DNA from 2 places in the Serratia entomophila genome. Region 1 is predicted to be linked to the other one. Evidence: predicted binding sites of a transcription regulator. Region 1 holds the regulator's gene; the other holds the start of a gene.
What was found. The regulator CRP, encoded in region 1, controls carbon source genes, mostly activating them, when cyclic AMP is high. The targets are predictions, from matches to a motif close to ATGTGANNNNNNTCACAT.
Positions count from the first base shown of each region.

Region 1 (7,597 bases):
CGATACCAGGCGTTGGTCGATAGGTGGATCAGCCGCGCAATCTCCTGACCATCACCCTGTTCCGCTAATGAAAGTTGCATCCGCCACCTCTTCTGCGTTTAGAAACCGGCGAAATACGACGAAATTGTAAAATGTAATCGATTTCATTTTCACCATGAGCAAAATGTAATCGATTTCTTTTTTTCGGCAACCTGATTAATGTAGAGAGTGGCATTGATAAGATGAATTTGTAACCGCCATCACAATCCTGCGGCCGGGCGCGGACAGGCGCCCGCACTTCGGCATATTGTGCGGGCCAAATGGGCAGAAGGAACAGCAAACCATGTCGATAGAAAAGGTGGCGAAACTCGCCGGCGTCTCCGCCGCAACCGTCTCGCGGGTGTTGAATGGCCAGCAGATCGTCAAACCGGCCACCCGCGACCGGGTGCTGGCGGCGATCCGCGCATGCGACTATCAGCCCAACCTGCTGGCGCGCCAGCTGCGCACCTCACGCAGCCGCATGCTGCTGGTGCTGGTTTCCAGCATCACCAACCCCTTTTGTTCGCTGGTGGTGCGCGGTATCGAAGAAGAAGCCGAACGCCATGGCTACCACATTCTGCTGTGCAACTCCGAATCCAACCCGACGCGCGAATCCGCCTACCTCAGCCTGCTGAGCGGCAAAGTGGTGGACGGCGTGATCACCATGGACGCCGTCAGCTGCCTGCCCGGCCTGACCGCCATGATTGGCGACTTCCCCTGGGTGCAGTGCGGCGAAGGCGATCCCAATTTCCGCGCGTCGTCGGTCACCATCGACAACCACCAGGCGGCGCTGGCCGGGGTGCGCTATCTGGCGGCGCAGGGCCGGCAACGCATTGCGCTGATCAACAGCGATATGCGTTACCTCTATTCACAGCAGCGGGAACAGGGTTACCGGCAGGCGCTGGCCGAACTGGGGCTGGACTATTGCCGGGTGGAGTACGTCGAGGGGCTGGAGTATGCCGCCGGGGCGCTGGCGATGAGCCGGCTGCTGGACGAGCAACCGCGCCCGGATGCGGTGTTCGCCATCTCCGACGTGATCGCCGGCGGCGCGATGAGCGCCCTGCATCAGCAGGGGGTGGCGATCCCGGCAGAGGTGGCGGTAATGGGCTTCGACGGCGTGCCGTTCGGCGCCGTCACCACTCCGCCGCTGACCACCGTCGAACAGCCGATGCATCAGTTTGGCGTGCGCAGCGTGCAGTTGCTGCTGGATAAAATCAAAAATCCGCAGCAGCCGCCAAGCAATGAAGTGTTGGGCTGGCGGCTGGTAGAACGCGGTTCCGCCTGATTACAGGCTGATTTCACCGCACAAGAAGACATGGGCGTAGCCGCCGAGCAGCGTGCGATCGCCCTTCTGTTCGCAGAACAGCTCACCGCCGCGCGCCGAAATCTGCCGCGCGTGCAGCCGGTGGCGGCCAAGACGCGCCGTCCAATAGGGCATCAGCGTGCAGTGCGCGGAACCGGTTACCGGATCTTCGCCGCCGTCCAGGGTGAAATAGCGCGAGACGAAGTCTACTTCCTCGCCCGGCGCGCTGACTATCACCGCGCGGCCGGCCAAAGCGATCAAGGCCGGGATCGCCGGGCGCAACGCCCGCAGCTGCGCCTCATTCTCCAGCAGCACCAGCAGCGCGTTGGCCTGCCAGACTTCCTGCGGCCTGGCGCCCAGCAGCGCCGCCAGCCCGGCGGGCTCCGCGACCTTCTGCGGCGGCCGCGACGGGAAATCAAGCACCAGGCGCTCGCCATCTTGCGCGTCGCGCTTAACGTACAGTTCGCCGCCGGCCGCGCGGAAACGTATATCCTGCAGCGCCGGATTGACCCGGCTGAACATCACCTGTGCGGCCGCCAGCGTGCCGTGCCCGCACAGGTCGACTTCGCGCTCGGGGGTGAACCAGCGGATCGCCGTCATGTCGCCGTCATCCCAGACAAAACTGGTTTCCGGCAGGCCGATTTCGTTGGCGATCGCCTGCATCCGCTCCGCCGGCAGCGGCTGCGGCAACAGGCAGACGCCGGCCGGGTTGCCGCGCAGGCCTTCACCGGTAAAGGCGACGACGTGGAAATAGTTTTCCGTCATAACATGTCCTCAGTGCCAGATCAGCAACACGCAGGCCGCGGTCAGCAAGCCCATGGAAACGTTAAAAATCACCCAGGCCTTTTTACTGCGCAGCAGGCGGCCGATCATCGTGCCTAACCCCAGCCAGACAATACCGGCGATAATATTTACCACGAAAATGCCCAGCGCGATGGCCCAAATGGATTGATTGTACTTATCCCCCGCCAGGCTGAAGCTCGCCACCGCCCCCAGCGCCATCAGCCAGGCCTTGGGGTTGAGGAACTGCAACAGCCAACCCTGGTACAAACGCACCGGTTTGGGCGGCGCCACGTCGGTATCCAGCTTTTCATAGGCGGCGGTGGCGACCTTCCACGCCAGCCACAGCAAGTACAGGCTGCCGAGAATTTTCAGGATCAGGTGCAGCGACGGGTAAACCAGGATCAGGCTGCCGACGCCAAACGCCACCAGCAGCAAGATGCTTTGCATGCCGAGCATGATGCCAATCATCAGCCACAGCGATCGCATAAAGCCGAAGTTGGCGCCGGAGGTGGTCAGTAACATATTATTGGGGCCGGGAGTGATGGCGGCCACCCACAGGAAGCCTAACATCGGGAGAAATAAACTCAGTTCCATGAAGCGGGTGCTCCTCACCCAGGGCGCATTTTTGCAGTATTATTGTTAATTCATGGTATTGAAGCTAACAGTGCGCTATTGATCTCACAATAGCCGCCAACAAGATTTTTACTCAGGTTATGCATGAATCTTTTCGCCCCCTGACCGGGGCCAGTAATCCGCACCTGCAAACGCTGTTGCCGCGTCTGGTACGCCGCCGCGTGTTGTTAAAACCGCACTGGCAGCGGCTGGAATTGCCCGACGGCGATTTTGTCGATCTCGCCTGGAGCGAAGACCCCGCGCAGGCCGCCGACAAACCGCGCGTGGTGCTGTTCCACGGCCTGGAAGGCAACTTCTACAGCCCCTACGCTCACGGCCTGCTCAACGCCTGGCGCGAAAAAGGCTGGCTCGGCGTGGTGATGCATTTTCGCGGCTGCAGCGGCGTGCCCAACCGCAAGCAACGCATCTACCACTCCGGTGAAACCGAAGACGCCCGCTTCTTCCTGCAGTGGCTGCGCGCCACTTACGGTACGGCGCCGACCGCGGCGGTGGGCGTTTCGCTCGGCGGCAACATGCTGGCCTGTTACCTGGCCCAGCAGGGCGCCGACAGCCTGCTGCAGGCGGCGGTGGTGGTTTCGGCGCCGCTGATGCTGGAGCCCTGCTCGTTGCGTATGGATCAGGGATTTTCCCGCGTTTATCAATACTACCTGCTGGGGCAGCTAAAACAGAACGCCACCCGCAAACTGCTGCACTACCCGGACACCCTGCCGCTCAAGCTGCCGCAGCTCAACCGCCTGCGGCGCATCCGCGAGTTCGACGACGCCATCACCTCGCGCATCCATGGCTTCAGCGACGCCACCGATTATTACCGGCGCTGCAGCGCGCTGCCGCTGCTGCCGGCGATCCAAACGCCGCTGCTGATCATCCATGCGAAGGACGATCCCTTCATGACCGATGAAGTGATCCCCGAAGTCGCCAGCCTGCCGCGTAACATCCAATATCAGCTGACCGAGTTCGGCGGCCACGTCGGCTTCGTCGGCGGCACGCTGAAAAAACCGCAAATGTGGCTGGAATACCGCATTCCATCCTGGCTATCCCCTTATCTGGACACCGAGACGTGATTATCCCCTGGAAAGAGCTTGAAACCGACACCCTCAACGGCCTGATCGAATCCTTTGTGCTGCGCGAAGGCACCGACTACGGCGAACATGAGCGCTCGCTGGCGCAGAAGGTGGATGACGTGCGCCGCCAGCTGCAAACCGGCGAGGTGGTGCTGGTATGGTCGGAGCTGCATGAGACCGTCAATATCATGCCGCGCGGACAGATCCGCGCCGGGCAGGAAGAAATTTAGTGGTTACCGGTTCTATTACTGACGGAAAAAATCAGGTAACAATGGCTTATTGCAAACCCGCACGCGAAATTTTGCCCCCGGCGAAAAGGTGTCACACAGATTTGCATAGCCAAAATAATTCGGGTTGCATCGAGGCGGCAACTGAGCGAGTTCCCAGGCGCTTACTCCAGTAACTGACTGGGGTGAACGAAGGCAGCCAACAAAGATGCGGCTTGAAGCATGACGGGTATAACCCTTCTCTGACGCCGGCGCATTTAACACGGAGTGAAAACCACCATGTCTGCCAAACATCCCGTTATCGCGGTAACCGGCTCCAGCGGCGCCGGCACCACCACCACCAGCGTGGCGTTCCGCAAAATATTCCAGCAGCTCAACATCCGCGCAGCGGAGCTGGAAGGCGACAGCTTCCACCGCTACACCCGGCCGGAAATGGACGCGGCGATCCGCAAGGCGCGCGATCTGGGCAGGCATATCAGCTATTTCGGCCCCGAGGCCAACGACTTCGGCCTGCTGCAGCAAAGCTTTATCGATTACGGCCAGAACGGCACCGGCCGCTCGCGCAAATATCTGCACACCTATGACGAGGCGGTGCCCTACAATCAGGTGCCCGGCACCTTCACGCCCTGGGAGCCGCTGCCGGCGCCGACCGACGTGCTGTTCTACGAGGGCCTGCACGGCGGGGTAGTCACCGAACACAACGACGTGGCCAAACACGTCGACCTGCTGGTCGGCGTGGTGCCCATCGTCAACCTGGAGTGGATCCAAAAGCTGATCCGCGATACCGGCGAACGCGGCCATTCGCGCGAGGCGGTGATGGACTCGGTGGTGCGCTCGATGGAGGACTACATCAACTACATCACGCCGCAGTTCTCACGCACGCATATCAACTTCCAGCGCGTGCCGACGGTCGATACCTCCAACCCGTTCGCCGCCAAGGCCATTCCTTCGCTGGATGAAAGCTTCGTGGTGATCCACTTCCGCGGGCTGGATCAGATTGACTTCCCCTACCTGCTGGCGATGCTGCAGGGCTCTTTCATCTCGCATATCAATACGCTGGTGGTGCCGGGCGGCAAAATGGGGCTGGCGATGGAGCTGATTATGGCGCCGCTGGTGCAACGGCTGCTGGAAGGCAAGAAGATCGAATAGCCGGACATGAGCGCGGCCTGGGGGGGCCGCGCCCTTTCAGCACTCAGGCCGGCTGGCGAATTTCGAAGCTGTGGGTCACGCTGGCGGCCTTGTTCAGCATCAGCGCTACCGAGCAGTACTTCTCGGCGGAGAGGTTAACCGCTCGCTCAACGATCTTGTCGGTCAGATCCTGGCCGGTAACGATGAAATGCAGGTTGATATGGGTGAACAGGCGCGGCGCTTCTTCGCGGCGTTCGGAGGTGAGTTTGACCTCGCAATCGCGCACGTCGTTGCGGCCTTTTTGCAGGATCGACACTACGTCGATAGCGCTGCAGCTGCCCACCGACATCAGCACCATTTCCATCGGGCTCGGCGCCTTATCGCCGGCGTTGCCATCCATCAGCACCTGATGGCCGGAAGCCGATTCACCCAGAAACGTTAACCCTTCCACCCATTTAACTCTTGCCTGCATTCTGCTCACTCCGGTTGATTTCTTAAAATCAGAGTACGCTTTCGCATAGAAACAGGCAACGGAACCTGATGCTAATCATGCTGAAGCGAGACAACACAAGACACCCGCCTTACTCTGTGCTACAAACAGAGCCGCAATAAATCTTTCCGGGACATTGATTTCAGGGAAACGCCCAGGGAAAGGCTCCTTTACCGGTATGTTAACAGAATGTAGCTTGCAGCTCTCCCGGCAAGTTAATATGCTAGAGCGACAGCGTATATTTATGACACGCCTCAAAACCTGCCGATAGCCCTCGCTCAAACAGCGGCTACAGGCACGTTTTACAGGGAACTCTGACCCCTGTGACACAAGGCAGCGATAACAACAGAGGATAACAGCGAATGGTTCTCGGCAAACCGCAAACAGACCCTACTCTCGAATGGTTCCTGTCTCATTGCCATATCCACAAATATCCATCGAAGAGTACGCTGATTCACCAAGGTGAAAAGGCCGAAACGCTTTACTACATCGTGAAAGGCTCCGTCGCGGTGCTGATCAAGGATGAAGAAGGTAAAGAGATGATCCTGTCCTACCTGAACCAGGGGGACTTCATCGGCGAGCTCGGATTGTTTGAAGAAGGCCAGGAGCGCAGCGCCTGGGTTCGGGCGAAAACCGCCTGCGAAGTGGCTGAAATTTCCTATAAGAAATTCCGTCAGCTGATCCAGGTCAACCCGGACATCCTGATGCGCCTGTCCGCCCAGATGGCGAACCGCCTGCAGGTCACCTCCGAGAAAGTGGGCAACCTCGCCTTCCTGGACGTTACCGGCCGCATTGCGCAAACCCTGCTGAACCTGGCGAAACAGCCTGATGCCATGACCCACCCGGACGGCATGCAGATCAAGATCACCCGCCAGGAAATCGGCCAGATCGTCGGCTGCTCGCGTGAAACCGTTGGCCGTATTCTAAAAATGCTGGAAGATCAAAACCTGATTTCCGCCCACGGCAAAACCATTGTCGTCTACGGCACCCGCTAATCACTAAAAAAACGGCGCAGCAATGCGCCGTTTTTTTATCCTCTGCCTGCCATGTGGCGCCGCCTGATCTACCACCCGGAAGTCAATTACGCACTGCGGCAAACGCTGGTGTTGTGCCTGCCGGTACTGTTTGGTCTGGCGATCGGCCAGCTGCAGCTTGGCCTGCTGTTTTCACTGGTTCCCGCCTGCTGCAACATCGCCGGGCTGGACACGCCTCACAAACGCTTTTTTAAACGGCTGATCGTCGGCGGCTCGCTGTTCGCCTTCAGCAGCCTGCTGCTGCAACAGGCGCTGCTGTGGCAGGTGCCGCTGCCGGCGCTGATGCTCGGCCTGGCGCTGTTGCTCGGCGTCAGTGGCGAAATCAGCCCGCTGCACGCCCGGCTGCTGCCTGCGGCGCTGATCGCCGCTATCTTCTCCCTCAGCATGGCCGGCACCCTGCCTATCTGGCAGGCGCCGTTGCTGTACGCCGTCGGCACCGCCTGGTACGGCCTGTTCACCTGGTTCTGGTTCACACTGTGGAAGGAACAGCCGATGCGCGAATCGCTGAATCAGCTGTACCTGGAATTGGCGGACTACTTTGAGGCCAAGTATTCGCTGCTAACCCAGCACACCGACCCGCAGACCGCGCTGCCGCCGCTGCTGGCGCGCCAACAGAAAGTGATGGATCTGATCGGCCTGCTGTATCAGCAACTCAACTTCCTGCCGCACGCCGACAACCTTGAGCAGAAGCGCCTGCAGCGCGCCTTTCAGGTGGCGCTCGACCTGCAGGAACATATCACCGTCAGCCTGCATCAGCCGGAAGAAGTGCAAAAGCTGGTGGAGCAAAGCCAGGCCGAAGCGATTATCCGCCGCAACGCGCAGGTGATTGCCGGGCGGCTGCGCGTGGTGGCGCGCGACATCCTCTATCACCAGCATTCGCAACGCTTCAATATGGCGCACGAGCTGGCGGCGCTGGAGAA
Region 1 is NZ_CP082787.1:199,725-207,321, reverse strand. It holds gene KHA73_RS00870 (GNAT family N-acetyltransferase) at 1-80, opposite strand, end outside; gene KHA73_RS00865 (LacI family DNA-binding transcriptional regulator) at 323-1,303, shown strand; gene KHA73_RS00860 (PhzF family phenazine biosynthesis protein) at 1,304-2,086, opposite strand; gene KHA73_RS00855 (LysE family translocator) at 2,096-2,698, opposite strand; gene KHA73_RS00850 (hydrolase) at 2,818-3,798, shown strand; gene KHA73_RS00845 (YheU family protein) at 3,795-4,028, shown strand; gene KHA73_RS00840 (phosphoribulokinase) at 4,305-5,174, shown strand; gene KHA73_RS00835 (OsmC family protein) at 5,218-5,625, opposite strand; gene crp (cAMP-activated global transcriptional regulator CRP) at 6,006-6,638, shown strand; gene KHA73_RS00825 (YccS/YhfK family putative transporter) at 6,690-7,597, shown strand, end outside.

Region 2 (7,597 bases), 2.0 Mb from region 1:
TTGGCCGGCCAATTCGACGCCGTCCGCATGGAAAGCTTGAGCCACCACCGCCGACAGATTGCCTCCCGCGCTATCTCCGGCGACGGCCACAAGGCGATTGCCCCCGAGAGCGGGCGCATGGTCAACCACCCACCGCATCGCGGCGATGGCGTCGTCGACCGCCGCCGGAAACGGATGCTCTGGCGCCAGTCGGTACGCTACCGACACGACAACGACCCGGCTCCATCGACAGATCTCTCGGCAGACGTTGTCGTGCGTGTCGAGATCGCCGATAACCCAGCCACCGCCGTGGAAAAATGCAGTGGTAGGAAATGGCCCGCTTCCATCGGGACGGTAGACTCTTGCATGCAACTCCCCAGATGCACCATCAACAACAATATTTTCAACGCTGCCAACGGGAACCGTCGCGCCAGGCGGATGCAAGCTGGCCGCCAAGGCACGATAGCCGGCTCGCGCCTCTTCAGGCGTGCCTTCATATAACTTCTTTTCGCCGGACTTCGCCAACGCATCGAGGAAAGCGGCAATATGTGGATCTACGGACATTTGGCCTCCTTATACTCGGTTCAACCGTAAGTCAGAATGCCATCGTCCAGCGTCGCTGCAGGAAACTCGTGGCGTTCTTCCGCGTATTCGCGCAGACTCTGCCAGGGGGCGTGGTCGCCTTGCCGATACATAATGTGCTGGGAGCGCATGATGTACCCCGGATTGAAATTATTCGGGTCGCAGAATGGCAGATGCGGCATGTTCTCTTCCTGAGGGCGCAGTACGGGAACGACCGTCTTTGCCTCTCGCTCGTCCATGTATCCGAGCAGTCGACAAACGAACTCGCTCACCAGTTCCGCGCGCATGGTCCAACTGGTACGCAAATAGCCCAGGGTGTACGCCATGTTTGGAACATCGTTGATCATCAATCCCCGATAGGTAACGTGCTCGGTAAAGTCCACCGGTTTCTCATCGATACTGAAGAGCACATCGCCGAAAAGACAAAGGTTGAAGCCCGTCGCCGTCACCACGATATCGGCCTCCAGAAATTCCCCCGAAGACAGGACGATCCCCTTTTCGTTGAAACGCACGATCCTGTCCGTAATAACGGAGGCCTTGCCGTCACGCAAAGGCACAAAAAAATCGCCTCCGGGAACAAATGCCAGCCTCTGTTGCTGTGGCCGGTAGCGAGGGCTAAAATGCTTTTCTACGTCGAAATCGTCGGGGAGCTGGGCGCGGACCGCATCCAGCAGCTGCTTGCGCAGATCTTCTGGTTGCTCCAGCGACATCCTGTTGAGCTCGAGATTCTGTGCGATATAGGCCCGGCGCAGGATCTCGTACGTCCACTCCTCAGGGATCCCCAGCGCACGCAGCGGTGCCGCCAGCGCGTGTTCCGCTGGCTCGACGACAAAAAATGTGGGCGACCGCTGCAATAACGTGACGTGCTCCGCCTCCCCGGTTAACGCAGGAATAAGGGTCGCCGCCGTGGCGCCCGAACCTATCACGACGATTCTTTTCCCCTTCCAACTCAGATCTTGCGGCCAGTTCTGCGGGTGAATGACCGCCCCCGCGAAGCGCTCCAGCTCCGGCCAGTCTGGAACATGTCCCTGCTGATGGCGGTAGTAACCAGGACACAGCCACAGAAACCCGGCCGTGAATTGCAATATTTCGCCGGTATCGGTTCGGATCGCTTCCACGCTCCAACACCTGTCTTGGGTCGACCAGTTCGCTGCCATCACCCGATGCCCGTAACGGATATGTCGGCCCAGATCATTTTCCGCAATGACTTCACCGAGGTAATTGCGGATCTCCTCGGCAGTCGCAATAGAAGCGCCGCGCCAGGGTTTGAATGAGTAACCGTAGGTGAACAAGTCGCTATCGGAACGCGCTCCTGGGTAACGATGCGTCCACCAGGTACCGCCAAAGCCATCCATGGCATCCAGCATGAGAATGCTTCGATCAGGGCATGTTTGCCGCAAATGGTAGGCCGCATCTATACCCGAGATCCCTGCGCCGATGATTAGTACATCCACATGTTCACCCATAGATCAACCTCTCCAAATGTTCGAAGCCTTCCACGTGTTCGAATTTTTGCTGACAGCGCGCAGCTGCAGCATCCGATTGGCATCGTGATGGATATACTGTGCACTTTGAATGCAAAGAAATCCTAATCTCTATCGAGATCGTCCGAAAATGAACATTATCGTCATCCGGTAAACAGCATGACGCACGGCGGCCATCCCTGCATTTATCTGTTTCATCATTCACCCTGCTGACCAGCGTGGGGTACGGCAGGCTGCAGCTCAGCGCGAAGAAAGAATGTTATCAAGTAAAAACATCGAATTATGAAAAATCCCATGGCGGATTTTGGTTTTCCCAATAAGGAATAAAACGCTAGACGGCACCGAAGAGATGATAAAAATGGAGCAGTGAATTATGCCGCGGAAATTCCATGTTACGCCCTAAACCAATGTTGGTTTTAATTAACCATCGTCAGCATTTTGTAATTAAAGTAAGCAAGCTTCAATTCGCTGCTATATTATAGCGGGAAGCTAAGGCCTCCCGTTTTATTAATGAGAACCGGAACCGCAAAACCGGGGCAATCCAACCCCGGTGAACCATAAGTTTCTCTGGGCTCAAACTAACCAACCAAGCAATAACGTCGCGCCGATTACGGTGGAAGCGCCGCCGATGCGCGTGGCGATTTGGGCAAAGGGCATCAGCTCCATGCGGTTGGACGCCGACAGGATAGCCACGTCGCCGGTGCCGCCCAGGCCGCTGTGGCAACAGGTAACGATCGCCGCTTCTACCGGGAACATCTTCAGATAGGGCGCGATCAGGAAGCTCACCAACCCCATCGACAGCACCACGGAACCGCACACCACCACGTAGCCGAGCGAGAACACCGCCACCACGCTCTCCAAAGGCACGTACAGCATGCCCAGGCCAATCATCAGCGGCCATACCAGCGCCGTGGAGACGAACTTGTAAAAGCTGTGCGCCCCGGTTTCCATCGAAGCCGGTATCACGCGGCAGTATTTGCACAATACGGCAAACAGGATCATCAGCACCGGTCCGGGAATATGCAGGATATGCTCAAACAGGCCGCCGACGATAAAGAAAGCGCAAATCACCAACAACCCGCCGCCCATCAGCTGAAAATCGACGTTGCCGCCGGTTTCCTTGATGGCGAACACCGCATTTTCCTGGGCGGAGCGAATCAGCATGCCGTCGCCGCTCAGCGCCTTGCGCTGCATACCGATGCGCGCCAGCACTCCGGCGGTGACGATGGCGAAGATATTGCCCAGCACCGCCGCAGGCGCCAACTGCGCGACGTACAGGTCCGGCCCGCCGCCCAAAATGGCGGAATAGGCCAGCGACAGCGGCAAAATACCCTCGCCGATGCCGCCGCCGACGATCGGCACAATGATAAAGAAGAAGGTGTGATAGAAGGTGAAGCCGAACAGCTTGCCCACCAGCAGCCCGGTCACCACCGCCGTCACCGTCCCCACCACCAACGGCACAAACATGCGCACCATGCCCTGGATCAGGATCACCCGGTTCATGCCGAGTATGCTGCCGACCACCAGGCTGGCGATGACGAAATACAGCAAATTGGCGTCTTTCATCAGCAGATGCACCGTCGCCATCACGTTTGGCTGGAACACATTGAAATACACCAGCACCGACGGCACCATCAGGCACAAAATGGCCGGCCCGCCGATATCGCGCAGCAACGGCATACTTTTGCCCAGCTGCGCCAGCGCAAACCCCAGCGTCATAATCACCGCCAGGCCGCCGATCATATTCTTCGGCAGGAAGTTAGCGTAGGCCGAAACGGCAACAATCGCGCAAATAGTGACAAACAGCGCAATCGGCACCGCACCGATATCTATCTGGCGGATTTGGTTAATTATTCCTGATGAGTCAGGCGACGGCACATTCTTCTCACAGGCCATTTCTGCATTTATCTGTTTCATTATTCACCCTGCTGACACCTGTTGGGTACGGTAGGCATTGCCTCACCGTGATGAAAAAATTTTATCAAGTCAAAACAGCTAATTATGAAAAATCCCATTGCGAATTTTGGTTTTTCTAATAAGGAATAAAACGCTAGACAGCACCGAAGATATGATAAAAAATAAAATAGCAGAACTAAATTACGCCGCAGGAATTCAATATTGTGACCTTCAGCTAATGTTAGTTTTAATTAATTATCGTCAGCATTTTGTAATTAAAGTAAGCAGGCTTAAATTCGCTGCTATGCTATAGGGGGGACGTCAAAGCCCCCTGTTTATTAATGAGAACCGGAAACGCAATTAGCTGAATCCGGTCAGCTTTATCCGAACCTTAATCCTGCGCGCGGCACCGCTCAGCATTAAGGCATAATATGACTAATAAGGAAGTAGAATATGTCTTCACGCGCTGTTACCCCACAGACTCTCACCCGTTACGGCATTTCCCAGGCCACCGAGATCGTCCATAACCCCAGCTACGAGCAGCTGTTCGCCGAGGAAACCCGCGCCGACCTGCCGCCGCTGGAGCGCGGCACCCTGACCCAGCTGGGCGCGGTCAATGTCGACACCAGCGAATTCACCGGCCGCTCGCCCAAAGATAAATACATCGTGCGCGACGACACCACGCGCGACACCGTGTGGTGGTCCGATAACGGCACCGGTAAAAACGACAACCAGCCGCTGTCGCCGGAGGTGTGGCAACGGCTGAAAACCCTGGTGGGCAATCAGCTGTCCGGCAAGCGCCTGTTCGTGGTGGACGCCTTCTGCGGCGCCAACGCCGATACCCGCCTGAAGGTGCGCTTTATTACCGAGGTGGCCTGGCAGGCGCACTTCGTCAAAAACATGTTTATCCGGCCGACCGATGCAGAACTGGCCGATTTCGAACCGGACTTCGTGGTGATGAACGGCGCCAAGTGCACCAACCCGGACTGGCAGCAGCAGGGCCTGCATTCCGAGAACTTCGTCGCCTTCAACCTGACCGAGCGCATCCAGCTGATCGGCGGTACCTGGTACGGCGGCGAAATGAAAAAGGGCCTGTTCTCGATCATGAACTATCTGCTGCCGCTGCAGGGCATCGCATCGATGCACTGTTCGGCCAACGTGGGCGAGGAAGGCGACGTAGCGGTATTCTTCGGCCTGTCCGGCACCGGCAAAACCACCCTCTCCACCGATCCCAACCGCCAACTGATCGGCGACGACGAGCACGGCTGGGACGACGACGGGGTATTCAACTTCGAGGGCGGCTGCTACGCCAAGACCATCAAGCTGTCTGCACAGGCCGAGCCGGAAATCTATCAGGCGATCCGTCGCGACGCCTTGCTGGAAAACGTGCAGGTGCTGGCCGACGGCAGCATCGACTTCGACGACGCAAGCAAAACCGAAAACACCCGCGTCTCTTATCCGATCTACCATATCGACAACATCGTCAAACCGGTGTCGAAAGCCGGCCACGCGCGCAAGATAATCTTCCTGACCGCCGACGCCTTCGGCGTGCTGCCGCCGGTATCGCGCCTGACGCCGGAACAGACTCAGTATCACTTCCTGTCGGGCTTCACCGCCAAGCTGGCGGGCACCGAACGCGGCATCACGACGCCGACGCCCACCTTCTCCGCCTGCTTCGGCGCGGCGTTCCTGACGCTGCACCCGACCCAATACGCCGAAGTGCTGGTGAAACGCATGGAAGCCGCCGGCGCGCAGGCTTACCTGGTGAACACCGGTTGGAACGGCAGCGGCAAACGCATCTCGATCAAGGATACCCGCGGCATCATCGACGCCATCCTGAACGGGGAAATCGAAAACGCCGAGACCTTCACCCTGCCTATCTTCGGCCTGGCAGTGCCGACTGCGCTGCCGGGTGTCGATCCGTCGATTCTCGATCCCCGCAAAACCTACGCTGACGAGTCGCTGTGGCAGGAAAAGGCACAGGATCTGGCGCAGCGCTTTATCGACAACTTCGCCAAATACACCGTCACCCCGGCGGGCGAAAAGCTGGTAAGCGCCGGGCCCAAGCTGTAAATTCCCCACCGTTTTATCCGGGCGCCTGATGGCGCCCTTTTTTATTTTCACTCCCCATAAATAAACAAAACTCATACCTCGTTAATCATTTTCCGGCAGACACTCACCGCCACAGTCCCTAAGTTGGTAGCTGAGCTGCCGACAATTATTTTTATAATTACATGTTTTAAATAAATAAAATGATATAAATATTCTAACGACACGCACTGGCGCTCATTTCTTACGTTTCCGGCCTGCGGCCAAAGTTTTAATCCGATCACAGATTAATAAAAAAAACAGAGAGCGTACCCGATGAGCAACCACAACATTGTCGACGTCAAAGCGTGGATCGATTCCCGCCCCATCTCCGGTTATCAGTGGCTGGTGCTGCTGCTGTGCTTCATCATCATCATGTTCGATGGATATGACGCCGCGGTGATGGGTTTTATTGCGCCTGCGCTGATCGAAGACTGGGGCATTTCGCGCGCCGAAATGGGCCCGATCCTCGGCGCCGCCATGTTCGGCGTGGCGTTGGGCGCGCTGATCGCCGGCCCCTACTCCGACCGTTTCGGCCGCAAAAAAGTGCTGCTGCTGTCGGTCCTGTGCTTCGCGCTGTTCAGCCTGCTCAGCACCTTCGCCCGCACCCCGCTGGAAATGGCGCTGCTGCGCTTTCTTACCGGCCTGGGGCTGGGCGCAGTGATGCCCAACTGCGTGACGCTGGTGTCGGAATACATGCCGGAACGCCGCCGCGGGTTGATGATCACCCTGATGTACAGCGGCTTCAACATCGGCTCCGGCGCCGGCGGGTTTATCGCCGCCGGCATGCTGCCGCACTACGGCTGGAAGGCGGTACTGTTCCTCGGCGGCATCATGCCGCTGCTGATGCTGCCGCTGCTGATCTGGATCCTGCCGGAATCGACGCTGTACATGGTGGTACGCAACCACCACAAGGACAAAATCGCCCAGATCCTGCGCCGTGCCGGCGGGGTGTTCAGCGCCGGCACCACCTTCGTGCTGAAAACGCCGGTGATGCCGAAAAAGGCCCGGGTGCTGCAGCTGTTCAGCAACGGCTACGCCAAAGGCACGCTGGTGCTGTGGCTGACCTACTTTATGGGGTTGTTCGTTATCTACCTGCTGAACGGCTGGCTGCCGACCATCGTGCGCGGCGCCGGCTTCTCGCTGGAGCGCGCCGCCATCATCGCCGGTCTGTTCCAGCTGGGCGGCACCCTGGGCGGGCTGATGGTCGGCGGGCTGATGGACCGCTTCGTCGCCAAACGGGTGATCGGTCTGTTCTACCTGATGGGCATGTGCTGCCTGCTGTCGCAGGGCATCTGGGGCTTTGGCCCGACGGTGCTGGCGGCGCTGGTGTTCGCCAGCGGCGTGTGCATCAACGGCGCGCAAACCGGCCTGCAGGCGTTCTCCCCGGCGTTTTACCCCACCGAAATGCGCGCCACCGGCGTCAGCTGGATGCACGGCATCGGCCGCAGCGGCGCGATCATCAGCTCGTCGATGGGCGGCGTGCTGCTGGGAATCTTCCCCGGCGCCACCAGCATTTTCATTATTCTGGCGATCCCGGCGTTGCTGGCGGCGATCACTATCATTAA
Region 2 is NZ_CP082787.1:2,163,216-2,170,812, reverse strand. It holds gene KHA73_RS10650 (alpha/beta hydrolase) at 1-543, opposite strand, end outside; gene KHA73_RS10645 (flavin-containing monooxygenase) at 564-2,027, opposite strand; gene KHA73_RS10640 (2-hydroxycarboxylate transporter family protein) at 2,619-3,962, opposite strand; gene pckA (phosphoenolpyruvate carboxykinase (ATP)) at 4,395-6,014, shown strand; gene KHA73_RS10630 (MFS transporter) at 6,306-7,597, shown strand, end outside.
Region 2: the regulator CRP is predicted to act here: its motif matches at 4,164-4,181, upstream of KHA73_RS10640 (2-hydroxycarboxylate transporter family protein).